One region of the Streptomyces sp. NPDC028419 genome, then DNA from elsewhere that is predicted to be linked to it. Evidence: riboswitches for the same ligand, from Rfam matches in the RefSeq annotation. Region 1 holds a riboswitch; each other region holds the start of a gene.
What was found. Region 1 has a riboswitch for cyclic di-AMP ahead of ACZ4UB_RS06605 (transglycosylase family protein). Riboswitches for the same ligand answer to the same signal wherever they lie in the genome.
Positions count from the first base shown of each region.

Region 2: it holds a riboswitch for cyclic di-AMP, as region 1 does, so the genes downstream of both, ACZ4UB_RS22745 (M23 family metallopeptidase) here and ACZ4UB_RS06605 (transglycosylase family protein) in region 1, are expected to answer to the same signal.
Region 3: it holds a riboswitch for cyclic di-AMP, as region 1 does, so the genes downstream of both, ACZ4UB_RS02515 (transglycosylase SLT domain-containing protein) here and ACZ4UB_RS06605 (transglycosylase family protein) in region 1, are expected to answer to the same signal.
Region 4: it holds a riboswitch for cyclic di-AMP, as region 1 does, so the genes downstream of both, ACZ4UB_RS36110 (M23 family metallopeptidase) here and ACZ4UB_RS06605 (transglycosylase family protein) in region 1, are expected to answer to the same signal.

Region 1 is NZ_JBVHUE010000004.1:87,458-94,253, forward strand. Features, by position in the region: gene ACZ4UB_RS06585 (Ppx/GppA phosphatase family protein) at 1-276, opposite strand, end outside; gene ACZ4UB_RS06590 (DUF501 domain-containing protein) at 273-806, opposite strand; gene ACZ4UB_RS06595 (FtsB family cell division protein) at 849-1,331, opposite strand; gene eno (phosphopyruvate hydratase) at 1,484-2,770, opposite strand; gene ACZ4UB_RS06605 (transglycosylase family protein) at 3,097-3,804, opposite strand; cyclic di-AMP (ydaO/yuaA leader) riboswitch at 3,807-3,979, opposite strand; gene ACZ4UB_RS06610 (transglycosylase family protein) at 4,253-5,299, opposite strand; gene ACZ4UB_RS06615 (cytochrome P450 family protein) at 5,436-6,695, opposite strand.
Region 2 is NZ_JBVHUE010000019.1:147,033-153,828, reverse strand. Features, by position in the region: gene ACZ4UB_RS22760 (bifunctional acetate--CoA ligase family protein/GNAT family N-acetyltransferase) at 1-1,776, opposite strand, end outside; gene ACZ4UB_RS22755 (HPr family phosphocarrier protein) at 1,984-2,265, shown strand; gene ACZ4UB_RS22750 (GntR family transcriptional regulator) at 2,433-3,098, opposite strand; gene ACZ4UB_RS22745 (M23 family metallopeptidase) at 3,287-4,090, opposite strand; cyclic di-AMP (ydaO/yuaA leader) riboswitch at 4,103-4,259, opposite strand; gene ACZ4UB_RS22740 (M16 family metallopeptidase) at 4,520-5,887, opposite strand; gene ACZ4UB_RS22735 (M16 family metallopeptidase) at 5,908-6,796, opposite strand, start outside.
Region 3 is NZ_JBVHUE010000002.1:28,195-34,990, forward strand. Features, by position in the region: gene ACZ4UB_RS02505 (DUF5682 family protein) at 1-58, shown strand, start outside; gene ACZ4UB_RS02510 (hypothetical protein) at 112-1,950, shown strand; gene ACZ4UB_RS02515 (transglycosylase SLT domain-containing protein) at 1,944-2,741, opposite strand; cyclic di-AMP (ydaO/yuaA leader) riboswitch at 2,746-2,986, opposite strand; gene ACZ4UB_RS02520 (dihydrodipicolinate synthase family protein) at 3,277-4,278, opposite strand; gene ACZ4UB_RS02525 (LysR substrate-binding domain-containing protein) at 4,351-5,340, shown strand; gene ACZ4UB_RS02530 (S-(hydroxymethyl)mycothiol dehydrogenase) at 5,426-6,511, shown strand; gene ACZ4UB_RS02535 (alpha/beta fold hydrolase) at 6,674-6,796, shown strand, end outside.
Region 4 is NZ_JBVHUE010000049.1:5,611-12,406, forward strand. Features, by position in the region: gene ACZ4UB_RS36100 (MBL fold metallo-hydrolase) at 1-324, opposite strand, end outside; gene ACZ4UB_RS36105 (SGNH/GDSL hydrolase family protein) at 496-1,272, opposite strand; gene ACZ4UB_RS36110 (M23 family metallopeptidase) at 1,530-2,540, opposite strand; cyclic di-AMP (ydaO/yuaA leader) riboswitch at 2,543-2,702, opposite strand; gene ACZ4UB_RS36115 (tyrosine-protein phosphatase) at 3,022-3,846, shown strand; gene ACZ4UB_RS36120 (aspartate aminotransferase family protein) at 3,869-5,275, opposite strand; gene hpnH (adenosyl-hopene transferase HpnH) at 5,272-6,303, opposite strand; gene ACZ4UB_RS36130 (phosphorylase family protein) at 6,309-6,796, opposite strand, start outside.

The sequences.
Region 1 (6,796 bases):
GTCCCGGTTCTCCGCGTCGCGCGAGGCCGAGGTGGCCACGAAGCGGATCCGTTCGGCGCCCAGCTCCTTGATCACGGCGGCGTACTCGCGGCAGGCCGCGAAGGTGCGCTCCAGCGCCTCCGGCGCCAGCCGGCCGGTCCGGTCCACGCCCTGGCCGAGCCGGACGACGATCATCCGCCGGTCCAGCTCGATCAGCTCGCCGGTCTCCGGGTCGCAGTCGGCGACCAGCAGGCGGATGGAGTTCGTACCGCAGTCGATGCCCGCGACGCGCGTCACGCGTCCGCCTTCTGCGCGCACGGGGTGACGCAGGCGCCCTTCGCCCACCACTCGGGCAGCATCGCCAGGGCCTCGTCGCCGAACGGGTTCACACCGGGGCCCGCGGCCAGCGAGTGGCCCACCAGCACGTGCAGGCACTTCACCCGGTCGGGCATGCCGCCCGCGCTCGGGAAGCCCTCCAGCACCTCGATCGCGTCGCGCCGGGTGATGTAGTCCTCGTGCGCGGCCCGGTAGGCCGCGGCCAGCTCCGGGTCGGTGGCGAGCCGGGCCTGCATCTCCTTCATCACGCCGTTGGCCTCCAGCGTGCCGATGGCACCGGCGGCCCGCGGGCAGGTCAAGTAGTACAGCGTGGGGAACGGCGTGCCGTCGGGCAGGCGCGGGGCGGTCTCGACCACGTCGGGCTGCCCGCAGGGACAGCGGTGCGCGATGGCGCGCAGTCCGCGCGGCGGGCGGCCGAGCTGCTGCTCGAACGCGGCGATGTCCGCGTCCGTCGGCTCGGTCCGTGCGGTCTGGGGCGGGGGCGTCTGCATGCCTGGGATGCGTCTTTCGGTTGAGAGGTCGGTCGGTGGACGTCAGTCGGCGGGCCGGTCGGCCTTGTCGATGCCGTCCCAGACGTTCGAGTACCAGGGCCGGTCGGCCGTCGCCGTACCGGTGCGGCGGTGCTCCGCGGCCTCCGAGTCGACCATGGTGAAGCCGATCTCCCCGGGGCGCACGTAGTGCAGGTGCCGGCGCGCCTGCTGCTCCGCGTACGCGCGGTCCTGCCAGCGGGCCTTCTCGTCGCGGAGTTCGTCCAGCCGCTTGCGCGCCCGGTCGGCGGCCTGCTGCTGGTCCGCGATCTCCGAGCGCTGGGAGACGTACTGGCGCATCGGATAGGCGAGGGCGACGACCAGCGTACAGAGGACGAGCACCAGCAGCGCGGCCCGGCCGGTCAGCCTGCTGCGCCGGACCTGGCGCCGCGACTGCGAGCGGTACACGTGGGCCGCGGTCCGCTCGCCCAGCTGCTTGAGCCTGGTCGCGGTCGAGAAGGTGGAGAACCGATCCCGGTTCCCGGCCATTGACTCCGCCTCCCCTGTACCCGCACACAGCAATACGTCCCCGCACACGGTACGGGACCGAGCGCGGGGACGTACGGAGGCTGTCGGGCCCCGCGGGGATGAACCCGCGCAGGCCCGTCCGGCAGCCCGTCCGGAAGGTGATCCGGAGGGGATCAGCCCTTGAAGCGCGGGAAGGCGGAGCGGCCCGCGTACACGGCGGCGTCGTCGAGGATCTCCTCGATGCGCAGCAGCTGGTTGTACTTGGCGACGCGGTCCGAGCGGGCCGGGGCGCCGGTCTTGATCTGACCGCAGTTCACGGCGACCGCGAGGTCGGCGATGGTGACGTCCTCGGTCTCGCCGGAGCGGTGCGACATCATGCACTTGAAGCCGTTGCGCTGGGCCATCTCGACGGCGTCCAGGGTCTCGGTCAGCGAACCGATCTGGTTCACCTTCACGAGCAGGGCGTTCGCCGAGCCCTCTTCGATGCCGCGGGCGAGGCGCTCCGGGTTGGTGACGAAGAGGTCGTCGCCGACGATCTGGACCTTGGCGCCCAGCTTGTCCGTGAGGACCTTCCAGCCGGCCCAGTCGTCCTCGTACAGCGGGTCCTCGATGGAGACCATCGGGTACGCGGAGACGAGCTCCTCGTAGTACTCGGTCATCTCGGCGGCCGAGCGGGACTGGCCCTCGAACTCGTACTTGCCGTCCTTGTAGAACTCGGACGCGGCGACGTCGAGCGCCAGCGCGATGTCCTTGCCCGGGACGTAGCCGGCCTGCTTGATGGCCTCGACGATGAGGTCGAGCGCGGCGCGGTTGGACTCCAGGTTCGGGGCGAAGCCGCCCTCGTCGCCCAGACCCGTGGAGAGGCCCTTGGTGTGCAGGACCTTCTTGAGGGTGTGGTAGACCTCGGCGCCCCAGCGCAGGGCCTCGGAGAAGGACTCCGCGCCGATCGGCGCGATCATGAACTCCTGGATGTCGACGTTGGAGTCGGCGTGCGACCCACCGTTGAGGATGTTCATCATCGGAACGGGCAGCAGGTGCGCGTTCGGGCCGCCGAGGTAGCGGAAGAGCGGGAGGTCCGAGGCCTCGGACGCGGCGTGGGCCACGGCCAGGGAGACGCCGAGGATCGCGTTGGCGCCCAGCGAGCCCTTGTTGTCGGTGCCGTCCAGGTCGAACATGGCCTGGTCGATCAGGCGCTGCTCGGTGGCGTCGTAGCCGACGAGCTCCGGGCCGATCTGCTCGATCACGGCGAGGACGGCCTTCTCGACGCCCTTGCCGAGGTAGCGGTTGGGGTCACCGTCACGAAGCTCGATGGCCTCGAATGCACCGGTGGAGGCGCCGGACGGAACTGCAGCACGGCCGGTGCTGCCGTCGTCGAGGCCAACCTCGACCTCGACCGTGGGATTGCCTCGGGAGTCCAGGATTTCCCGGGCTACGACGACGTCGATGGACGGCACGAGCATCTCCTTCTGGGATGTGACGCTGGGTGTGCGGTGGCGTGTCAGGCCGTGGGATGGCCTTGCCGCCTAGAGCCTAACCGGCTCCGGGCACTCGGCCAGCCGAGCAACCGCTCCGTGGGACGAAAAAGGGTCTGAATACCCCTCTTACGGGACATACGGAAGGGCTGGCGGGATGCCGAAGGATCCCGCCCCCGCCTGCACGAACGCCACCGCCCGGCGCGTCGGGGGGAGACGCGCCGGGCGATGGCGAATTATGCGTACCGCGAAGTCCGCGCGGTCCTACCGCGCGGCGTCACGGTCGGTGTCACCGCGCGGTGTTACCGCGGGATTCAGCTGAGCTTCAGCTTCTGACCCGGGAAGATCAGGTCGGCGTCCGGCACGGTGTCCTTGTTCAGCTCGTGCAGCTTCTGCCAGCCGCCCTTGACGCCGTTCGCCTGGGCGATGGTGCCGAGGGTGTCACCGGACTTGACCTCGTAGGAGCCGGTGCCCGTCTTGGGGGCCGCGGTCGACGGGGCGCTCTTGGTGGGGGCCGGGGTCTCGGCGCGCTCGGAGCGGGTGACCGGGGCCTCGGGGCGCTTGGTCTCCTGCTTCGGCTCGGCCTTCTTCTCGACCTTCTTCTCCGGCTTGGTCTGCTTGGGGGTCTCGGCCGAGCCGCCGTTGTAGGCGGAGTTCGACAGGCCCACGCCACAGGACGGCCACGCGCCCTTGCCCTGGCCCTTGAGGACCTTCTCGGCGATGGCTATCTGCTGCGCCTTGGTGGCCTGGTTCGCCTGCGGGGCGTACGCCTTGCCGCCGTACGCGGCCCACGTGGAGGACGAGAACTGCACGCCGCCGTAGTAGCCGTTGCCGGTGTTGATGGACCAGTTGCCGCCGGACTCGCACGCGGCGACGGCGTCCCACTGGGAGGCGGTCGCGGCGCTCGCGGCGCCGGCGGTCATCAGCGGAGCCGCCACGGCGACACCGGCGACACCGACGAGGGTGACGACACGGGTGGCCTTGGAGGCGCGACGGTGCTTGCCCTTGCCGGAAAGCAGCATGGTTTTCTCCTCACCGACGCCTGCGAAGTGAGCTGTCGGGTTCGGGCGGATGAGTTGCCCGGTCGCGCACCGAGGTGCGCGGCTTAACCCCAAGCCGGTTCCGTGACCATCTCTCAATGGCCGGTTCCGGCACTTACCTTGGTTCCCCCGCTCCTGCCTTCGGCGCTTGCGCGACGTGTTCCCTCCGTCCGCCGGCAGGATTCGGCGATGCGGTCGAAGGAGCCCGCGGTGGCGAGCGATTCAGAAGGTAGACAGGTCTCTCCCCGATGTTCAACGAGGGACATCGGGGAGAAACGGGCCCTACTTGCGCTCTCGGGACGGGTGTTTGCCCAGGTGGGAGCGGGGTTTTGGGCAGTCACCGAGCAGGACACGCCAGTTGAACGGAAGAGATGCATGTCTCATTTGCACGAAAGGGACATACCTGGCGATCTTCGCGCCCGAAGTGCCCCTATTTCTGGCTTAGATCGAGATTCTGCCCCGGGGTGATCAGGTCGGCGTCATGCCCGATGACCTGCTGATTGGCCTCGTAAAGGGCATTCCAGCCACCCTCGACCCCCTTGGCCTTCGCAATGTCCGTCAGATTGTCGCCGGCCTTCACCGTGTACGACGGGTCGGACGCCGCGTCAGAGCCGACCGGGGCCTCCGCGGCGGGCGTTCCGCGGTGCTTTCCACCGGCTCCGGCCGTTTCGCCCTGCGCAGCGGCCGCCGAGCCGGCCGGGGTCGTCGGGGTCGTGGAGGGCGTCGGGGCCGTGGGAACAGCGGTGTTGGACGGGGACGTCGTCGGACCGGTGGGGGCCGTCGAACCGCCGGGCACGGACGGGGCGGGCGTTCCCGTCGACCCCGCCGACCCCGTCGGGGCGCCGGGGCCGCCGGAAACCGGAGCCGGGTCCGGCATGACGGGCAGCACGGACGTCAGCGGGGACTGCGGCATCGCCGCGAAGTCGCCGGGCGCGCCGGTGGCTCCGGGGATGTGCCCGGTCGAGGTCGGCGTGGCCGCCGGGGCCGGCGCGCCGGCGAGCGAGCCGGGCGCGGGGGAGGCGGATCCCTCGGGTCGCACCGGGGTCGGCGCGACGGAACCGGAACGTCCGGGGACACCCGGGTCCACCGTGGCCGTCGGGCCGCCCCGGGTGAGCCCGGAGGACTCCCCGCACAGCGGCCAGGCCGTCGGTCCCTGCGCGGCGAGCACCCGCTCGGCGATGGTGATCTGCTGCGAGCGGCTGGCCAGGTCGGGGCGCGCCGCGAACTCCAACCCGCCCGCGTTCTTCCACTGGTCCAAGGTGAGCTGGAGTCCGCCGTAGGACCCGCTGCCGAAGTCGGCGCTCCAGGTCCCGCCGCTCTCGCACTCGGCCACCGAGTCCCAGGTGGTGGTCTCGGCCGCGCTCGCGCCGGAGGCGGCGAACAGTGGCAGGGCGAGTGCGGAGCCTGCGACTCCGGCGGTGACGACGAGTGCGGGGACCTGACGGGGGCGTCTGTGGCGGCCGTTCCCGGAACGCATGAGGGTGGACCTTTCGCGTGGCGGCGGGGGCGACGCGAACCTAGCCCGGTTCGAACGCTTGTCACAAGTCGATGATGCGCAGATCACGTCGAGGTCACAGAGTTGACTGTGCGTCAGCTGTGGCGCCCGGGACGGGTCATTCCGCTTCCGGAACGTTTGGGGTTGTGAACCTGACGGGAAGCGTGCGCAGGCCACGCATGATCAGTCCGCCGCGCCAGCGCAGCTCCTCGGGGGGAACGGCGAGTTCCAGATCCGGCAGACGCGTCAGCAAAGTCGCGAGGGCCGTCTGACCCTCCAACCGGGCCAGCGGAGCACCGATGCAGTAATGGATGCCGTGTCCGTATCCGAGGTGCTGGTTGTCGCTCCGCGAGAGGTTCAGGGCGTCCGGATCGTCGAACCGCGCGGGGTCGCGGTCGGCCGCCGCGAGCACGACGAGCACCGGGTCGCCCGCCGGGATGTCCTGGCCGCCCAGGGTCAGCGGCCGGGTCGCGTAGCGCCACGTCGCCAGCTCCACGGGACCGTCGTAGCGCAGCAGCTCCTCGATCCCGGTCTCCAGCAGGGCGCGGTCGCCGGCGGCGAGGGATTCCTGGAGGAGCGCGCGCTGATCGGGGTTGCGGAACAGCGCGTAGGTGCCGTTGCCGATCAGGTTGATGGTGGTCTCGAACCCCGCGAAGAGGAGCACGAAGCACATGGCGGTGGCCTCGGCCTCCGTCAGGTGGTCCCCGTGGTCGCTCGCCCGGATCAGGTCCGAGATGAGGTCGTCGCCCAGATCGTCCCGCTTGCGGTGGATCAGCTCGCCGAGGTAGGCGCGGATCTTCTTCACGGAACGGGCGACCCCGCCGCGCGGCCCGCCGCCGTGCCGGATCATCATCCCGGCCCAGTCGCGGAAGTCGTCCTGGTCCTCGCGCGGTACGCCGAGCAGCTCGCAGATGGCGTAGATGGGGAGCGGGAAGGCGAACTCGTGGATGAGGTCGGCCTCCCCCTTCCGCGCGAAGGCGTCGATCAGGTGGTCGGTCAACTCCTGCACCCTGGGGGCGAACTCGGCGACCCTGCGCGGGGTGAAGGCCTTCGAGACCAGGCGGCGCAGCCGGGTGTGGTCCGGCGGGTCGATGTTCAGCAGGTGGGTCATCAGGCCCGCGCTGCGCTCTCCCGGAATGCCCGTCTTGCCGGGCTCGGCGTGGTGCACCGGGTTCTTGCTCAGCCGCTGGTCGGCGAGGGCCTGGCGGGCGTCCGCGTACCGGGTGACCAACCAGGCCTCGACCCCGCTGGGGAGCGTGGTGCGGTGCACGGGCGCGTGCTCGCGCAGCCAGGCGTAGGCCGGGTAGGGGTCGGTCGCGAACTCCCAGGTGAAGAGTTCGGGGCCGCCGACGGGGTCGGCGACCGGGCAGCCCGCCACCGGGGCGGCGGGGGCGGCGGAGGGCTCGGCGGGGGTCTGCGCGGGAGGCTGCGCGGGGGTCTGCTGGTGCACCAGGCGACCGTACCCCGCCCCTCGCCGGT
Region 2 (6,796 bases), on a different contig from region 1:
CTTGCCCGGAACCTCCCGCACCGCCTCCCGGATCGCCACCGCGAGCCCGTCCGTCAGGTCCTGGCGCCCGACGGCCGGGATCGCGGTGACGATCACCGCGTCGTTCGCGTCGGCGGCCAGCGCCGTCACCAGCGCCGCCCGGAAGTCCTCCGGGGTCGCCTCCGTCGTGAGGTCCAGCTGGGGCCACGGACGCAGCCCCTCGGTCAGGCAGGCGTCGTAGGTCAGGACGCCCAACGATTCGGAGTTCCCGAGGATCGCCACCCGCGGCCCGCCAGGCAGCGGCTGCGACCCGAGCAGCAGGCCCACGTCCACCAGCTCGGTCACCGTGTCCACCCGGATCACCCCGGCCTGCCGCAGCAGCGCCGAGACGGTGGCGTCGGGCAGCCGGGTGCCGGGGACCGCGTGGCCCGCCGGGGTGACCCCGCTGTGGCGACCGCCCCTGGCCACGACCACCGGCTTCACGGCCGCCGTGCGCCGGGCGATGCGGGTGAACTTGCGCGGGTTGCCGAGGGTTTCGAGGTACATCAGGGCGACGTCGGTGGCCGGGTCGTCGTACCAGTACTGGAGGATGTCGTTGCCCGAGACGTCCGCCCGGTTGCCCGCCGAGACGAAGGAGGACAGGCTCTCGCCGCGCCGCAGCAGCCCGGCGAGGAGCGCGATGCCGATGGCTCCGGACTGGGTGAACAGGCCGATCCGGCCCACCTCGGGGGTCGGCGCGGGGGCCAGCGAGGCGTTGAGCCGGACGTCCGGTGCGGTGTTGATCACGCCGAAGGCGTTGGGGCCGACGATCCGCATGCCGTAGGTGCGCGCTTGGCGCACCAGTTCGCGCTGGCGCTCCAGCCCCACGGGCCCGCTCTCGCCGTAGCCCGCGGAGAGCACCACCAGTCCCTGCACCCCGTGCTCGCCGCAGTCCGCGACCGCTGCGGGGACCTGTTCGGCGGGGACCGCCAGCACCGCGAGGTCGACGGGCTCGCCGATGGAGCCGAGGGTGCGGTACGCCCGTACGCCGAGCAGGGTGTCGGAGGTCACGGCCCGGTTGATCGCGTAGAGCGGTCCGTCGAAGCCGCTGTCGCGGAGGTTGCGCAGGGCGGCGGCGCCCACGCCGGTACCGGTGCGGCTGGCGCCGACGACGGCGACGGAGCGGGGGGCGAGCAGCCGCTGGACGGAGCGGGCCTCGGCGCGCTGCTCGCGGGCGCGCTGGACCGCGAGCGACTCCGCGGTCGGTTCGAGGTCGAGGGTGAGGTGGACCGAGCCGTCCTCGAAGGAACGCTTCTGCTCGTAGCCGACCTCTTTGAAGACCTTGATCATCTTGACGTTGGCGGGCAACACCTCGGCGACGAAGCGGCGGATCCCCCGCTCGCGCGCGACCGCCCCGATGTGTTCGAGGAGGGCCGAGGCGACGCCGCGGCCCTGGTGGGCGTCCTGGACGAGGAAGGCGACCTCGGCCTCGTCGGCGGGCCCGGAGGCGGGGCGGCCGTCGGAGCCGATCCGGTCGAAGCGGACGGTCGCGATGAACTCGCCGCCGATCGTGGCCGCGAGGCCGACCCGGTCCACGTAGTCGTGGTGGGTGAAGCGGTGCACGTCCTTGGCGGACAGGCGGGGGTAGGGGGCGAAGAACCGGTAGTACTTCGACTCGTCCGAGACCTGCTCGTAGAAGCTGACCAGGCGGTCCGCGTCCTCGGTGGTGATGGGCCGGATCCGGGCGGTGCCGCCGTCGCGCAGCACGACGTCCGCTTCCCAGTGGGCCGGGTACGAGGGGTCCGACGCGGTGGTCATGGGGCCACCCTAGGCCCTGTCCCGGACGGAGGGCGGGCGGGGGACGGGCGGGCCGCGTGCGCGCGGCGCATTAGGCGGGCCGGGGCACATCGGTGCAAGCTGGGGAGGGTCCAACGGCAGGCCGAATGGGGTCGAACGTCGGCCCGAGCATTCTGAGTGCCGTGAGAGACTGGTCTAGACAACCGTAAGAACCTGAAGGGCATCACCATGGCAGAGCGCCGCGTCAACGTCGGCTGGGCCGAGGGCCTGCACGCTCGTCCCGCCTCGATCTTCGTCCGGGCGACGACCGCTTCCGGCGTCCCGGTGACGATCTCCAAGGCCGACGGCAACCCGGTCAACGCCGCGTCCATGCTCGCGGTCCTGGGCCTGGGCGCCCAGGGCGGCGAGGAGATCATCCTCGCGTCCGACGCCGAGGGTGCGGACGCCGCGCTCGACCGCCTGGCGAAGCTGGTCGCCGAGGGTCTCGAGGAGCTCCCCGAGACCGTCTGACCCCCGGGTCCGACCCCACGCACCACACACGGCGGAGCCGTGGCCCCCGCATTCCGGGAGCCACGGCTCCGCTGCTTTTTCGCAGGGTGCGGAATTCTCCGTACCGGAAATAGCGGGCCGTACTCGACCGCAGGAATATCCTCCCCATCCTTCCTATCCGGGAATTGTTAAAGTCGGCCGCTCGCCGTGTTTACGGCAGGTTGCGAAGTCCTCACGCGCAGCCGGTGCGCCCCCGCCGCCCGACCGGCGTGCGCCGCGGTGAGCGCGCGCGCCCGCTCCGCGTCGCCGCGCGCCACCGCGTCCACGATCGCGCCGTGCTCCGCCCAGGAGTCCACGGGCCGCGCCGGGGCGTCCACGGCGTACATCCAGGTGATCTTGTGCCGCATCTGCGTCAGCAGTGCGATCAGCCCGGGACTGTCGGAGGCCTGGGTGAGCGTCTCGTGGAACCACCCCCCGAGCGCCCGTAGATCCTCCCCCTGGCCCCTCCTGGCCCGTTCCTGGCCCAACCTGACCAGCCCGCGCAGCACCTTGAGGTGCGCCTCGCTGCGCCGCCGGGCGGCCCGGGCCGCCGCGAGGGGCTCCAGCAGCGTCCGGACCTCCAGGAGGTCGGCCGCCTCCTGCGCGGTCGGCTCGGCGACGCAGGCGCCCGCGTGCCGGCGCGTGGTGACGAAGCCCTCGGACTCCAGGGTGCGCAGGGCCTCGCGGACGGGGACGCGGGAGACTCCGTAGCGGCGGGCGAGCAGCTCCTCGGTGAGCCGTGCGCCCGGGCCGAAGACCCCGGAGACGATGTCGTCGCGGATCGCCGTACATACCGCGTGCGCGGGAATTCGCAAGACCGGACCTCCACCGAATACCGTTTCCGCAGATTCCATTTCGCGACTCTATTGCAACACGCGATATTTTCCGAGGACGGGCGGAAATGAGCGGCCGGTGGACGCTCCCCGTCGCGCCCGCCGCCGCACAGCACGAAGGCCCCGGCTCGGGGAGCCGGGGCCTTCGGGAAGCTGCTGTGCGGGCGGGGTCAGATCGCGACGCCGCGGGCCCGCAGGTAGGTCAGCGGGTTGATGTCCGAGCCGTAGGACGGGCCGGTGCGGGCCTCGAAGTGCAGGTGCGCGCCGCTGACGTTGCCGGTGTCGCCCGACAGGCCGATCTGCTGCCCGGCGGTGACCTGCTCGCCGGCCGAGACGCTGAGGCTGGAGAGGTGCGCGTACTGGGTGTACGTACCGTCGTTGTGCTTGATGACGATGTTGTTGCCGTACGCGCCGCCGTTGCCGGCCTCGACGATGACGCCCGCACCCACGGCGCGGACGACGTTGCCCACGCCCGCGTGGAAGTCGATGCCGGTGTGGCTGCCGGAGGACCACATGCTGCCGCCCGCACCGTACTGGGTGCTGACGTACGAGCCCTCGAGCGGCAGGACGAAGGTGTTGAGGCGCTTGCGCTCCTCTTCACGGTCCGCGCGCTCCTTGGCCTCGCGCTCGGCCTTGGCCTTCGCCTCGGCCATCCGCCGGGCCTCGGCGGCCTTCGTCTTGGCCTCGGCCTCGGCCTGCGCCTTGAGGGCGGCCGTGTCGGCGGCGTTGCGCTGGGCGTCGGCCTGCGCCTCGATGTCGCCGGCGAGGTCGTCGGCGACGACGACGGCCTTCATGCCGGAGTCCTGGGGAGTGCTGCTGCTGTGGTTGTCCGCGGCGAAGGCCGGGGCAGCGAGGGAGGCCGCGACGCCGGTGGCGGCGAGGGCGGCTATACCGGCGACGCCTGCGGTCTTCCGGCTCAGACGGCTGGAACCACGGTGCTTGCCGGAAGAGGCACGACTGCTGCCGAACGCCATGAAGGGGTTGATCCTTTCCTTCCCTCTCGCCTACCGGGTTAGCTGACGGGTTCGGAGCAGGAAGGTCTCCTACGGGCCCCCTCTTGCGAGGTGGTCCGATTCACCCCAGGGACTGTGGGTCCCCGGCTCCCCAGGCTCGCGCCTGACGGGGACTCGGCGATCGCTGTCCGGTGCCGCGAGTGCGGCTGTGACAACTGACGGACAGCACGGCCGACGCTAGGCGGATCATCAGGCAATCACCAAACACACGAGCCCCATTGTTACCTACGTCACGCGACATAGAAGCAACCTCTCCACCAAACGGACAAAAGGGGTTCCGGTGGACGAGCCACCGAAACCCCTTGCGGGACGCCGTCAGTTCACGTCCCGTTCGTCCTGTACGGCCCGTTCGGTCCGCCCAGTCGCTCGGTCCGCCCGGTCCGTTCGACCTCAGTTGGCGACGACGCTCACGTCGCCGATGCCGAGCGCGCGCACCGGCGCCTCGATCTGGGCGGCGTCACCGACCAGCACCGTGACGAGCCGGTCCACCGGGAAGGCGTTGACGACGGCCGAGGTGGCCTCCACCGTGCCCGTCTCGGCCAGCCGCGCGTACAACTGCGCCTGGTAGTCGTCCGGCAGCTCCTGCTCGACCTGGTCGGCCAGGGTGCCGGCGACGGACGCGGCCGTCTCGAACTTGAGCGGCGCCACGCCCACCAGGTTCTGCACCGCCACGTCGCGCTCGGCGTCGGTCAGTCCGCCCTCGGCGAGGGTGCGCAGCACCTTCCAGAGGTCGTCCAGCGCCGGACCCGTGTTCGGGGTGTCCACCGAACCGCTGATGGCGAGCATCGACGCGCCGGTGCCGTCCGCGGTGGACCGCAGCACCTGCCCGAAGGCGCGCACGCCGTAGGTGTAGCCCTTCTCCTCGCGCAGGACCTTGTCCAGACGGGAGGTCAGGGTGCCGCCCAGGCAGTACGTGCCGAGCACCTGGGCCGCCCAGACCCGGTCGTGCCGGTCCCCGCCGATCCGCCCGATCAGCAACTGCGTCTGGACCGCGCCCGGCCGGTCCACGATGACCACGCGGCCCGTGTCGTCCGCGGTGACCGCCGGCACCGGGAGCGGCGCGGCGGTGCCGCCCGTCCAGGTGCCCAGGGTGTCCGCCAGGACGGCGTCCAGGTCGATGCCGGTCAGGTCGCCGACCACCACCGCGGTGGCCGTCGCCGGGCGCACGTGGGCCTCGTAGAAGGCGCGCACGGCCGCCGAGTCGATCCGGGCCACCGTCTCCTCGGTGCCCTGGCGCGGGCGGGACATCCGCAGCGTGGCCGGGAACAGCTCCTGGGAGAGCTGCTTGGCGGCCCGGCGCTGCGGGTTGGCCAGCTCGTGCGGGATCTCGTCGAGCCGGTTGCGCACCAGGCGGTCGACCTCGGAGTCGGCGAAGGCGGGGGCGCGCAGCGCCTCGGCGAGCAGCCCCAGGGCCTTGGCCAGGCGGGAGGCCGGGACCTCCAGGGAGACCCGGATGCCGGGGTGGTCGGCGTGCGCGTCGAGGGTGGCGCCGCAGCGCTCCAGCTCGGCCGCGAACTCCTCGGCGGAGTGCTTGTCGGTGCCCTCGGAGAGCGCGCGGGCCATGATCGTGGCCACGCCGTCCAGGCCGGCCGGTTCGGCGTCCAGCGGGGCCGCGAGGTTGATCTCGACGGCCACCACCTGCTGGCCGGGCCGGTGGCACCGCAGCACGGTCAGGCCGGTGGCCAGCGCGCCGCGCTCGGGGGCCGGGAAGGCCCACGGCTTGGCCTCGCCGGGCTGCGGCTGGGGGTGGAAGGTCATCGTGACGGCTGCGGTGTCGCTCACTGCTCCGCCCCTTCGGTCTCGTCGTTCTCGGCGGCTTCCTCGGCGTCCTCGGCCGCGAGCGGCTCGTAGACGAGCACCGCGCGGTTGTCCGGGCGCAGTCGGGCCGCGGCCACGGCCTGCACCTCCTCGGCGGTGATGTCGAGGACGCGGCCGACGGCGGTGAGCGCCAGCTGCGGGTCGCCGAAGAGCACCGCGAAGCGGCACAGTTCGTCGGCGCGGCCGGCCACCGTGCTCAGCCGGTCCAGCCATTCGCGCTCCAGCTGGGCCTGCGCGCGCTCCATCTCCTCGGCCGTCGGGCCCTCGGCGGCGAACCGCGCGAGCTCCTCGTCGACGGCGGCCTCGATGTCGGGCACCTCGACCCCGCCGGAGGTCTTCACGTCCAGCCAGCCGAGCGAGGGGGCGCCGGCCAGGCGCAGCATGCCGAATCCGGCCGCCACGGCGCTCTGGTCACGGCGGACCAGGCGGTTGTGCAGCCGGGAGGACTCGCCGCCGCCCAGGATGGTCAGGGCCACGTCCGCCGCGTCGCAGTCGCGGGTGCCGTCGTGCGGGAGGCGGTAGGCGGCCATCAGCGCGCGGGCCGGGACCTGCTCGACGATCTCCTCGCGCAGCTGGCCGCCCATGGTGTCGGGCAGCGAGCCGTCGCGCGGCGGCTGCTTGCCGTCGTGGGCGGGGATGGTGCCGAAGTACTTCTCCACCCAGGCCAGCGTCTGCTCGGGGTCGATGTCCCCGACGACCGACAGCACCGCGTTGTTGGGCGCGTAGTAGGTGCGGAAGAAGGTCCGCGCGTCCTCCAGGGAGGCCGCGTCCAGGTCGGCCATCGAGCCGATCGGGGTGTGGTGGTACGGGTGGCCCTCGGGGTAGGCGAGCGCGGTCAGCCGCTCGAAC
Region 3 (6,796 bases), on a different contig from region 1:
CAGCCCCCTCGCCCTGGCCCGCTGGGTCGGCGACCGCCTCCGTGGAGAGCGCGCGTGATCCCTGTAACCGCACCCGCACCCGCATCCGCATCCGCTGCCGTGCTCCCCCCGGTGGCTGCGGAGCTGTTGGCCGAGGCCGTCGGCGGGCTCTCCGCGCGGCTGCGCAAGCGGCTCGACGCCACCATCGAGGCCTGCGCGGCGGGCGATCCGCCGGCCGTCGTGGCGGCCGACGGGGAGGTCACCTACCGGTTCGGCGAGGACGCCCTGGTCACCCTGAGCCCCGGCCCCGCGCAGGCGATCACCACCGCCGACCAGGCCGTATGCAGCTGCCTCCTGAGCCCCCGCTGCCTCCACCGCACCGCCGCCCTCGCGGTGTCCCCGATCGCCGAGCCACCGCAGAGCGACCCGGCGGCCGTCCCGGAGCCCGAGCCGGCATCCGACCCGGAGCGTGCCCGCGGCCCGGCGACCACCGCCCCCGCCGAGCCGGAAGCGGGGACCGGGCCCGCGACCGACGGCGCGCCGCCGATCCCGCACCCGTCCCCCGAGCAGCTGGCCGCCGCCGCGGCCCTGTGGGAGGCGGCCGCCGCCGCGCTGGCGGCGGGAGTGCCCGCGGGCGGCGCCGTCGTACAGGCCGAGCTGCTGCGGGCCGCGCACACCGCGCGCCTGGCGGGCCTGCCACACGCCGAGGCGGCCGCCCTCCGGGTGGTGCGCGGGCTGCGCGCCGCCCGCGACCGCAGCGCCGCCCAGCGGCTGACCGAGCTGACGGGGGCCTTTCGCGAGCTGTTGCACACCGCCGCGCTCCCGTCCCCCGGCGGCTCCCGGCGCGCCTACCGGTCCGGCGGCAGCCTGCGCGTGTACGGCCTCTGCCGGGAGCCGGTGCTCTCGGCCACCGGACACGCGGGCGTGGTCACGCACCTCGTCGACGCCGATGGCGACCGGTTCACCCTCGCCGACGTCCGCCCCGGCGGGATCGGGCGGGCCCGGGGCGCCGCGAGCGCCTCCGTGTCCCTCGGCGGCGCCGTCCTCGACCACGCCGGCCTGGCCCGGGGCGCACTGCACGTGGTCGGGGCGACCGTGTCCGACGACGGCCGCCTCGGGTCGGGCCGGGGCGTACGGGCGACGCCGCTGCACGGGATCGACTGGAGCGAGGGACCGGCCGCCGCGCTCTTCGCCCGCCCGGCGGCCGAGGCCGTGGCGCGGGCCCTGGCCGATCCGGCAGCCGACCCGGGCCTGCTCGGATGCGACGTGCTGGTGGTGGCCGCGGCCGGCGACCGGCTGCTGGTCCGCGAAGTGGCGTCCGACGGCGCGGTACGTCCCGGCGCACCGCTGATCGCCCTGGTCCCCGCCCACCCGCATCCGGACCTGGCGCACACCGCGAACCTCCGCCGTCTGGCGGAGCGCCCCGGGCTGGCGCTGCGCGTGCTCGGCCGCCCCGACCCGGACCGGAGCGCGACCCTGCGCCCCCTGGCCGTCGGTCCGGTGCCGGGCTCGGCGTACACCCTGCGGCTGCCGCCGCAGTGGCTGGGCCGGGCCGACCTCGGCTACGACCTGCTCCAGGGGTCCCACCTCCCGGCCGGGGCCGGCGCGCCCGAACTGGCCGACGTACGCGACCGGGAGCCGGTACCGGACGCGCTGGGCGGGTCACCGCTGTGGCGGGTGCAACGGCTGTTGGAATCCGGGGTGGCGGGGGGCCGTCGGGCGGTGGCGGAGGCGGCGCGCGGTGAGTTCGCGCCGAACGGCGGTCGGGGGCCGCTGCGCCGGGCCGGCTTCGCGGGGGCCGAGGAGTTGGCCGCCGCGCTGACCGCCGAGGCCGACCGGCGGTCCCGGGACGTCTTCGGTCGTCTCGTCGATCCCGGCGCCGACCGCTACGCGTGGGCCTGGCTGGCCGCGGCCACCCATCTGCACGCCGCGCGGCGGTCGTTGGCGGCCGCGTCCTGGTCCGCTCAGTAGGCGCCGTTCACGTTGTCGATCGAGCCGTAGCGGGCGGCGGCGTAGTTGCAGGCGGCGGTGATGTTCGCGACCGGGTCGTAGGAGTCGGTCGCGGTACCGGGCACGTGGTACGCCCGGAAGGTGGGGTCGATGACCTGGAGGAGGCCCTTCGAGGGGATGCCCGCCGCCGCGTTGGAGTCCCAGTTGTTGATGGCGAGGGGATTGCCCGAGGACTCGCGCAGGACGTTGCGGCGAATTCCGTCGTAGGTGCCCGGAATTCCGTGCTGGGCCATGATGTCCAGCGACTGCCGGATCCAGCCGTCGAGATTGTTGGCGTACAGGGTCGTGGAACGCACGGATCGGTCGGCCCGCGCGGTCGCGGCCCCCGCATCGCGCCCGGCCGCCACGGTCTTCTTCGCCGAACCCGCCGTCGTGGAAGCCGCCTTCGCCGGTCCGCCGAGCGTCAGTTCGGTTCCCGGACGGATCACGGACGGGTCGCTGCCGATCGCCGCACGGTTGTCCGCGTAGAGCTTCTTCCAGCCGCCGCTCACGGAATGCGATTGGGCGATCGTGGAAAGGGTGTCGCCCGCGACCACCGAATAGGTGGTGGACGCCGCGGCCCGCGCGGAGAGCGCGGGAGCGGTGGCGGCGACGGCGGGGGCCGCGGTCGTGGCGGCGGCCGGCTGTGCGGCATCGGCGCCGGAAGCGCTGATCAGGGGGAGGGCGAGGGCCATGCCGCCGGTGCCCGCGACGGCGAGCAGGCGGGCGAGGGGGCTGGTCTTGGGACGGCGGTGCTTGCCCGATGCGGACATGGCGAATTCCTCTCCGTCGCCTGCGAGGTGAGCTGTCGGGTTCGGACGGGAGCTGTCCGGCCGCACCGTGACGCGGCCCGCCTCCGGACATGCCGAGGCATGACGAGGACGTGCGTGTCAGCGGTGCGACTTCACCCCGAGCCGGGCCGGACGATGCGTCCGGACCAGCGGCCTACCTGGTTCCCCCGCTCCTGCCGTACGTGAGTGGGATGGGTTCCCGGGTAGCGGCAGGATTCGGCGTTCCACCCGGATTGCGGTGACCGTAGAGGAGAGAAGAGGAGGGGAACAAGGGCTTGAATTCCGCGCAGTGATCGGTATATCGGAAACGGCCGGGAAATGGATCTCGCCCGGGCGGGTCGGGGAATGCCGCAATTCATTGCGGCGCCCGGAATCCAGCCTTCCGCTCCCCCCGCGGCGGGGGCCGCGACGGCCGCTCCCACGTGACTGACGTCACCGGCGAGCGGCCCGTACGGCATTCAAGGGCAAATCGCCCATTCAAGCTTCTTGGGGATTTCTTGCCGGGACGCGCGCCCGCCTACGCGGTGCGCTCCGCCAGCTCCTCCAGCCTGCGCAGCGTCTGACGCACCGAGGCGGCGCCGGCGGGCAGCAGCGGCAGCCGCACGTCGGGGGTGGGAATGCGCCCCTGCGCGTGCAGCACCCCCTTCAGGACCACCGGATTCGGCTCGGCGAACACGGCCGCCGACAGTCGGGCCAGCGCGTGCCCCAGCGCCCGCGCGCCGGACGCGTCCCCGGACCGCCAGGCCCGCACGAGCGCGGCGAAACGTTCCGTGGCCAGATGCGCCGAGGCCAGGATCGCGCCGCCCGCCCCGAGGGCGAGCAGGGGCGAGGCGTAGGCGTCGTCGCCCGCCAGGACCGTGAACCCGTCCGGCAGTGCGCCCAGCAGCTCCACCGTGTCCTGATCGATGCCGCCCACCGCGTACTTGACTCCCGCGACCCCCGGCAGCGCCCCGAGGGCCCGCAACGCCCCGGCGTCCAGCGGCTGACCGGTCCGGTAGGGGATGTGGTAGACGACCAGCGGTACGGGAGCGACCTCCGCGAGCCGCTCGAAGTGCGCCAGCACCCCCGCCGCCGAGGGCCGCACGAAGGACGGCACGGTCACCAGCGCGGCCCCCACCTCGGGCCACCGCCGCAGTCCCGCCAGCGCGACCTCGCTCGCCCGCGTGCTGCTGCCGCCCGCCCCGACGCTCAGGAACGCCCCGCGCTCGCGGCAGACCCGTGCGCACACCTCGGTCACCGCGTCGCGCTCCGCCGCGTCGAGGGAGGCGGCCTCGCCGGTCGTGCCGAGGGCGGTGATGCCGGTGGCGCCCGCCGCGAGCACCTCGTGGGCGAGCGACTCCAGGGCGTCCAGGGCGACCGCGCCGGACGCGTCGAAGGGGGTGACGAGCGGGACGTGCAGCCCCGCCAGCCCGTGGAGGCCGGGGAGCGGGGAGGGGTCGGGGAGCGGGGAAGGAGTGGGGAGGGCGGGAAGCGTGGAGGTGTCGCTCCGGGCCGTGTCCTGTGTGGTGTTCTGCGCCATGGGTACGAGGGTGGCCCGCCTCCGAGCCCCGGGTCCAGTTCGCATTTCCGTCCTGACCCGTAAGCTGAGCCGATGCTCGACGTACGCCGCCTGCGCCTGCTGCGCGAACTCGCCCGCCGCGGCACCATCGCCGCCGTCGCCGAGGCGCTGGCCTTCAGCGCCTCCGCCGTCTCCCAACAGCTCTCCGTCCTCGAACGCGAAGCGGGCCTGCCGCTCCTGGAGCGCACCGGCCGCCGGGTCCGGCTCACCCCCGCCGGCCAGCACCTGGTCGGGCACGCGGAAGCGGTGCTGGAACGCCTGGAACAGGCCGAGGCGGACCTCGCCGAGGCCCGCGACGGGCTGGCGGGAGCCCTGCGCGTCGGCGCCTTCCCGACCGCGACCCGGGCCATCGTCCCCGCCGCCCTGGTCACCCTCGCCCGGCGCCACCCGGCCCTGGAGGCGATGGTGTCCGAAACCGACCCCGCCGCCGTCGCCCACGCCCTGCGGGCCGGTGACCTGGACGTGGCGCTGGTCCACGAGTACGACTTCGTGCCCGCGCCCGTGGAACCGGGCCTGGAGACCGAGCCGCTGTGCCGGGAGGCGATGTACCTCGCGGAGCCGACCCCGCCGCCCGGCTCCCCGGCCCCGGACCACGCCCTCGGCCGGGGCGTCGCGCTGCGCGCCCACCGCGACGCGCCCTGGATCACCGCGACCCCGGGAACCCTCTGCCACGCCATGACCGTGCGCGCCTGCCAGGCCGCCGGGTTCACCCCGCGGGAGCGCCACCGGGTGGACGAGTTCGCGACCGTGCTCGCCCTGGTCGCGGCGGGGCAGGGGGTGGCCGTCGTACCGCAGCTCGGCGTGGCCGGATCCGCCGCGCCGGCGGGGGAAGCGGGCGCGCCGAGGGTGCCCGGGGTGCGCCTCACCCGGCTGCCGATGGAGCGGCGCACGAAGATCGCCTTCCGGAGCGGGGCCGCGGCGCACCCGGCCGTGGCCGCCTTCGCCGCGGCGCTGCGCGAGGCCGTACCGCCGGAGCTCGCGCCGCCGCCGGAGCCCGCGCCGTCGCCGCGGCCGGAAACGTGACACAACTCCCGTACCGGGTCACCCGCGCACGCCCCGCCGTGTACGTTCGCGGTACGGCACGGATCACACGAGAACGGGGTACGACGTGACGCATCGCGTACGAGGGGTCATCGCACGGAGCAAGGGCGCACCGGTGGAGACGACGACGATCCTCGTGCCCGACCCGGGACCCGGCGAGGCCCTCGTCAAGGTCCAGGCCTGCGGGGTCTGCCACACCGACCTGCACTACCGCGAGGGCGGCATCAACGACGAGTTCCCCTTCCTCCTCGGCCACGAGGCGGCGGGCGTGGTCGAGGCCGTCGGCCCCGACGTCACCGGCGTCGCACCCGGCGATTTCGTCATCCTCAACTGGCGTGCCGTGTGCGGACGTTGTCGCGCCTGCAAGCGCGGGCGGCCTTGGTACTGCTTCGACACCCACAACGCGACCCAGCGCATGACCCTGGAGGACGGCACCCCGCTCTCCCCGGCCCTGGGCATCGGCGCCTTCGCCGAGAAGACCCTGGTCGCCGCCGGACAGTGCACCAAGGTCGACCCGGCCGCCTCGGCCGCCGCCGCCGGACTGCTGGGCTGCGGGGTGATGGCGGGCCTCGGCGCGGCCCTCAACACGGGCAGCGTCGGCCGCGGCGACTCGGTGGCCGTCATCGGCTGCGGGGGAGTGGGCAACGCGGCCGTCGCCGGCGCCCGGCTCGCGGGTGCGGGGCGGATCATCGCCGTGGACCTGGACGACCGCAAGCTCGAACAGGCCAAGGGGCTGGGCGCCACCCACACCGTCAACGGTCGCACCGAGGACGTGGTCGAGGCCGTCAAGGCCCTCACCGGCGGCAACGGCGCGGACGTGGTCATCGACGCCGTCGGCCGCCCGGAGACCTACCGCCAGGCCTTCTACGCCCGTGACCTGGCCGGCACCGTCGTGCTGGTCGGCGTACCCACCCCGGAGATGCAGCTCGAACTCCCGCTGCTCGACGTCTTCGGCCGCGGCGGCTCCCTCAAGTCCTCCTGGTACGGGGACTGCCTGCCCGAGCGGGACTTCCCCCTGCTGATCGACCTCTACCTACAGGGCCGTCTCGACCTCGACGCCTTCGTCTCCGAGACCATCGCGCTCGACGACGTCGAGGAGGCCTTCGCACGGATGGAGCGCGGCGAAGTGCTGCGCTCGGTCGTCCTGTTCTGAACCGCCGCGCCGGGCCGCGGACTCCCGCGGCCCGGCCCGCACCCGCCCCCGCACTACACTCGGCCCGGCCGCCGTTTCCGTCGCGGCCCGGGACGCGGCCGCGGCGCCGGTGACGGAGCGCGGGGGACCGACCAGCGCCCGCACCGACCTTGGGATCCGTTCGTGACCAACAGCCACAGCTACCGTCAGCCCGGCGTCGTCCTGACCGACCACCACTTCACGGTCCCGCTCGACCACGACCGTCCCGACGGCGAGCGGATCGAGCTGTACGCCCGGGAGGTCGTG
Region 4 (6,796 bases), on a different contig from region 1:
CCACACCGGGTCGAACAGCACCCGGCGGCCGTCGATCTCCGCGAGGACGCTGGAGTGCCCCATCCAGGTCAGCCGCAGGCCGCTGACCGGCGGCTTCGCCAGGTCGGCCAGCGTGGTCGGATGCACCGGGACCGGCGCGCCGGGATTGCGCCGGACGCGCTGCTCCTTGTGGAAGTAGATCTTGGCGAACTCCAGCATCGAGCCGGAGGGCCTGGTCCTGGCCCCGACCGGATTCTGGAAGACGCCGTCGGCGAAGTTCGGCGAGCGCAGGATCCGCTCCAGCCGAGCGCCGGACGGATCCGCGCCGAAGGCTTCGGGCCGCATGGCGCGCAGCCGTGGACGCAAGGGACGGGAGCCGGGGCCGGAGCCGGTCAAGGCGCCTCCAGAGAGGAAGTGGGCAGGGCGGGTCGTACGTAGTACCACCATGCCAACGCGCACCGGCCCCGAAGGATTCCGCTTCCCGCCCGTCGGCCTCCTGTCCCCCGGCCGGCCCCGTTACAGCGGCAGCAGGTCCGGCCGCTTCGCCTCCATGTGGTCACCGGAGGACTCGCCGCGCAGGCGCCGGCCGATCCACGGCACGAGGTACTCCCGCGCCCACTGGATGTTGTCCCGGGTCACCTCGGCCGAGCCGCGCGGCTGCTGCGGGGGCCACGGCTGGTCCGGGTCGGCGGGCACGTCCAGCCCCAGCACCTGGGCGGCGCGCAGCGCGACCCGGGTGTGTCCCTCGGGCGAGAGGTGCAGCCGGTCGTCGTCCCACGCCCGCCGGTCCTGGACGGACTTCAGCGACCACAGGTCGAGCACCGGGCATCCGTACCGGTCGGCGATGGACCGCACGTGCGCCGAGTACGTCGCCACCTTGCCGCGGATGTGCTTGAGCACCGGCACGCCACGGGTGTCGAAGCCGGTGGTGATCATCACCTGACCGACGGACCCGACGAGGTCGGCCAGGGCCGCCTCGAACCGCTCCGCCACGTCATCGGGGTCGCTCCCGGGCCGGATGATGTCGTTGCCCCCGGCGCAGAAGGTGACCAGGTCGGGCGCCAGCTCCTTGGCCCGCGGCACCTGCTCCGCCACGATCTGGTCCAGGAGCTTGCCCCGCACGGCGAGGTTGGCGTACCGGAAGTCGTGCTCGTCGCGCTGATCGGCCAGGAGCACCGCGAGCCGGTCGGCCCAGCCCACGAAGATCTCCCCCGGGCCCGGGTCCCCCACGCCCTCGGTGAAGCTGTCCCCGATCGCCGCGTACGAGCCGAAGCCCTGGAATGCCGTCTTCATTGCCTTCGTCTTCGTCTTCGTCGTCGTCTTCGCCGTCGTCTTTGTCGTCATCGCTGTCGTCGCTGCCACGAGAAGACATCCTTCACCCCAGGGCGTGACCTACGCCACCGTAGCCACCCCTTGACGGACCGTGATCTATACCACCCGGTGGGTATGGAATAAGTGAGACCCGTGTCAGGGACATGCGGGTACGGGAAAGAGGGGCCGGGCCCCCCCTCGGGTCCCGGCCCCTCCTCGTGCCGAACGGCTGTCGCCGATCAGACGTTCACGCCCTTCGAGCGGAGGTAGGCCAGCGGGTCGATGTCCGTGCCGTAGCCGGCGCCCGTGCGGATCTCGAAGTGCAGGTGCGGGCCGGTGACGTTGCCCGTGGAGCCGGACAGGCCGATGCTCTGGCCGCCGCCGACGCTCTGGCCGGCCGACACCGACAGCTGGGACAGGTGGCCGTACTGCGAGTAGCGGCCGTCCGCGTGCCGGATGACGACCTCGTTGCCGTACGCGCCGCCCCAGCCCGCGGAGACCACGGTGCCCGCGCCGACCGCGCGGACGGTGGTGCCGGTGCCCACGGCGAAGTCGACACCGGTGTGGTGACCGCTGGACCACATGCTGCCGCTCACCCGGTACTGGGTGGTGATGGAGGCGGAGACCGGAGCGGCGAAGCCGGAGGCGGAGGCGGTGCCCGAACCGGAGCCCTTGCCCGTACCGCTGCCGGTGCCCTGCGCGGGCTTGCCGCTCGTCCCCTCGTCGTCCGTACCCTCGTCGCTCGCGCTCTCGTCGCTCGCGCCCGCGTCACTCGCGCCCTCATCCGAGCCCGCGTCCGCCGCCGGAGCGGATTCCTCGACCGGAGCGGATTCCTCGGCCGGGGCCGGGGCCTGCTCCTGCGCCCGCGCCCCCAGGGTCAGCTTCAGCCCCGGGTGGATCAGCGACGGGTCGGAGCCGACGGCCTCGCGGTTGTCCGCGTACACCTGCTGCCAGCCGCCGCTCAGGTGCCGCTCCGCGGCGATCTTCGAGAGGTAGTCGCCCGGGACCACGGTGTAGACCGAGGAGGTCGGCGACGCGGCGGCCGGCGCCTGAGCCGGGGGCGCCTGGGTCTCAACAGCGGTGGCCGGGCCGGCCGTCGCAGCGGTCGCGGCCGTCGAGCCGGTCGCGGCGTGCGCGCCCGTGGCACCCATCAGCGGCAGCGCGAGCGCCGCGCTCCCGGTGCCCGCGACGACGAGTCCGCGGGCTATCGGGCTGGACTTCGGGCGGCGGTGCTTTCCCTTTGCGGGCATGGCGAATTCCTCTCCGTCGCCTGCGAGGTGAGCTGTCGGGTTCGGACTGGAGATGTCCGGCCGTACGCGTACGGCTTCACCCCGAGCCGTCCGGAGGAAAAGATCCATTCCGGTGACGGCGGCTTACCTGGTTCCCCCGCTCCTGCCGGGCGTGTGGATCGTCGGGTGCGGTTTCGGATGGTGGCAGGATTAGGCGGTCCATCCGGGTCGACGCGAAGGTATTCCGTCCGGCCCCCCGGAACAAGCCGCGAATTCCCCACGGGAAAGGCCCGGGTGAGGGATCGACGGAATTCCGGTCACCCTCCGTCGAATCCGCCACGACAACGGCCGCCCCCACAAGGCAATTCGACTTTCGTGATCACACACTCACGGTGACCGTATGATCCTGCTCACGGGGGCGATCCGATCTCCCCGTCCCTTATGGCAAGTTGCGCTCAACTAGTGTAATTCGGACATGCCGCGACGATACGGAGGAGTCCCCGTGACCCAGCAGATACCCCAGGCCCCGTCCACGGAGCCGGAGCTGACCGGAGTGCGCAACTTCCGTGACGTGGGCGGACTCCCGACCACGGACGGACGGAGGGTCAGAGCGGGACAGGTCTTCCGAAGCGGACATCTGGCACATGCCACCGAAACCGATACGGAATTCCTCGCTTCGCTCGGGCTGCACACCATCTTCGACTTCCGCAACGCCGCGGATCACGCGCTCGAAGGCCCGGACGTCGAGCTGCCCGGGGTCCGCAACGTCAACCTCCCGCTCTCCGACCCGGCGGACGGTACGGAGTTCTGGCGGATGGTGCGCGACGGCGACCTCGACCAGCTGCGCCAGGTCCTCGGCGAGGGCAAGGCCGCGCTGCGGATGGCCAACTCCTACCGGGAGATCGTCACGAACCGCACCGCGGAGCACCGCCAGGTCGTCCAGGCGCTCGTCCAGGGCGAGGTGCCGGTGCTGATGCACTGCGCGGCCGGGAAGGACCGGGCCGGTCTGTCGATCGCCATCACCCTGCTCGCGCTCGGCGTCGAGCGCGAGGCGATCGTGGCGGACTACCTGGAGTCGAACGCCCCGCACCGGCGCTACAAGGTGCGTCGCAGCAGCGAGTCCGCCGAGGCCCGCTCCCCCGAGGTGATGGAGCTGCTCGCCCCGCTGTTCGACGCGCGCGCCGAGTACCTGCTCGCGGCCTTCGACACCCTGGAGGAGATCTGGGGCAGCCTCGACCATTACCTCGCCGAGGGCCTCGGGCTCACGCCCGAGACCCTCGACCGGCTGCGCGACCACTACCTCGATCGACCGGCCCGACCCGCCTGACCGGCCGGGCCCGGCCGGGCCGTCAGCGGTTCGCGACGGCCTGCTTGACCAGGGTCCTGCCGAAGTCCCACATCAAGGAGCCCCCGCCGTGGGCGTCGTCCATGACCTCCCGGAAGGCGCCCACGAAGCGGTCCACGTCCGCCTCGTCCACGATCAGCGGCGGGATCAGCTTGATCACCTCCAGGTGGTCGCCGGAGACCTGGGTCAGGATCCGGTGCTTCTGGAGCAGCGGTACGACGACCATCTGCGCGAAGAGCCCCTTGCGGGCGGCCTGGAGCATGGTCCACCGGCTGCGCAGCCCGAGCGAGGACGGGCGGCCGAACTCGATGCCGATCATCAGCCCCCGGCCGCGCACCTCGTGCAGCAGCTCGTACTCGTCCACCATCGCCGCGAGCCGCCCGCGCAGCAGGTCGCCCATGGCGCGGGCGTTCGCCACCACCGACTCGTTCTCCATGACGGAGAGCACCGCGAGCCCGGCCGCCATCGCCTGCGCGTTGGCACCGAAGCTGGCCGAGTGCACGAGCACCCGGTCCATGGACGAGTAGACCTTCTTGAAGATCCAGTCCTTGCCCAGGGTCGCCCCGACCGGCACGTAGCCGCCCGACAGCGCCTTGGCCACGCAGACCAGGTCCGGCTCCACCCCCGCCTCGTGCTGGTAGGCGTAGAACTCCCCGGTCCGGCCGAGGCCGGTCTGCACCTCGTCCGCGATGAGCAGCGCCTGGTGCCGGTGCAGCAGCTCCTGCGCGGCGCGCAGGAAGCCGGGCGGGGCCTGGAGGACCCCCTTGCCCTGGATCGGTTCGACGACGAAGGCGGCCACGTCACCGCGCGCCAGCTCGCGCTCCAGGGCCGCCAGATCCCCGAGCGCGATCTTCGTATCGGGCAGTAGGGGGGCGAACCCGTCCCGGAAGCCCGCCTCCCCGTTCACCGACAGCGCGCCGGTGGTGAGCCCGTGGAAGGCGTGGTCGCAGTACAGGATCCTGGGCCGGCCCGTGGCGAAGCGCGCGAACTTGAGCGCCGTCTCCACGGCCTCGGTGCCGCTGTTGCCGAAGAAGACCCGGTCCAGGTGGGGGCTGTACGACAGCAGCTTCTCCGCCAGCAGCCCGGGCAGCGGCTGGCAGTCGAAGCGGGTGAGGTCGGCGAGCTGCGCGTCGAGCACGTCGTGCAGCGCCTGCCGGACGACCGGGTGGTGGCGGCCCAGCCCCATCACGCCGAAGCCCGCCAGCATGTCGAGGTAGTCGTTGCCCTCGGCGTCCCAGAAGTGGGCGCCCTCGGCCCGCTCGTAGACCTTGTCGAAGCCGATGGTGTGGAGCATCCGCGGCAGCTGGTGGTTGAGGTGGCGCGCGTGCAGTTCGTAGCGCTCACCGCCCCGCTCGGCCAGCAGGGAGCCCAGGTCGAACTCCTTGCCCGGGCCCCCCGTGGCCGCCGTCACGGCCGCTTCTCCCGGTTGCCCCCCACCGTCTCGCGGGCCGCCCGCAGGGATTCCTTCAGCGAGCCCATGGTGGCGAGGACGGCGGTGGGTTCGTACCCGCAGTGCGCCATGCAATTCGCGCAGCGCGGGTCCTTTCCGCGGCCGTACTTGCTCCAGTCGGTTTCCTCGATCAGTTCCCGGTACGTCGGCACGTACCCGTCGCTCATCAGATAGCAGGGGCGCTGCCAGCCGAAGAGCGAGTAGTTGGGAATGGCCCACGCGGTGCAGGGGAAATCGGCCTTCCCCTCCAGGAAGTCCAGGAAGAGCGGCGAGTGGTTCAGCCGCCAGCGGGCCCGGTTCCCGCCCGAGAACGCCTTGCGGAAGAGTTCCCGGGTCTGTTCCACGCCCAGGAAGTGCTCCTGGTCGGGGGCCTTTTCGTAGGCGTAGGCGGGCGAGATCATCATCTCGTCGACCTGGAGGTCGTCATTGAGGTAGTTGAGCACCTCGATGATGGTCTGCGGGGTGTCGGTGTTGAAGAAGGTGGAGTTCGTGGTCACCCGGAACCCGCGCTTCTTCGCCTCCTTGATGGCCTCGACCGCCTCGTCGAAGACCCCTTCCTTCGCGACGGATTCGTCGTGCCGTTCGCGCAGGCCGTCGATGTGGACGGCGAAGGCGAAGTAGGGCGAGGGAGTGAACTTCGCCATCTTCTTGCGGAGCAGCAACGCGTTGGTGCAGAGGAAGACGTACTTCCGCTTCGCCACCAACTGACGCACGATCTCGTCGATCTGCGGGTGCATCAAGGGCTCGCCGCCCGCGATCGACACCATGGGGGCGCCGGACTCCAGTACGGCGCCGACCGCCTGGGCCACGGGCATGCGCTGCTTGAGCACCCCGGCCGGGTGCTGGATCTTCCCGCACCCTTCGCAGGCCAGGTTGCAGGCGTAGAGCGGCTCCAGCTCGACGATCAGCGGGAACTTCTCACGCTTGCGGAGCTTCTGTTCGATGAGATACGTCCCGACCCTGATGGACTGTCGCAACGGCATGGCCATCTGGCTCACCTCCTGGGGAGCAGCGAAGAACGGTGCCATTCATAAAATGCGGGCAGTACGGCACGCAATACACGGAAAGCCGATATTCCACCGCGTACGGTGCCGATGCGGACCAGCTCATGCTCCGGAGCGTCCACGATCACCCGGACGGCGGCAACCGGGCGGGGCCCGGTGCCGTCGCCGGTGTGGGCGGCGGTCCAGAGGGTGGCAGCCGATTCCATGTCGACCGCGATGGCGCCGGTGGCGCGCAGGTGCGCGCGCTCCTGGCCGCGGACGACGTGGTCGGAGCCGATCAGGGGGCCGGTGTGGACGGTCCGGCCGGGTGCCGCCCGGGCGAGCGCCTCGGCGAGGCGCTCGGTGGCGACGCAGTCGACGGCGCCGCGCGGGTCCCGGGTCTCCTCGGCGACGACCAGGTCGCCGGGGTGCATGCCGGGGACGAGCCCGGCACAGAACCCGGTGGCGAGGACCGCCGCCCCGCGCATCCGGGGTGCCT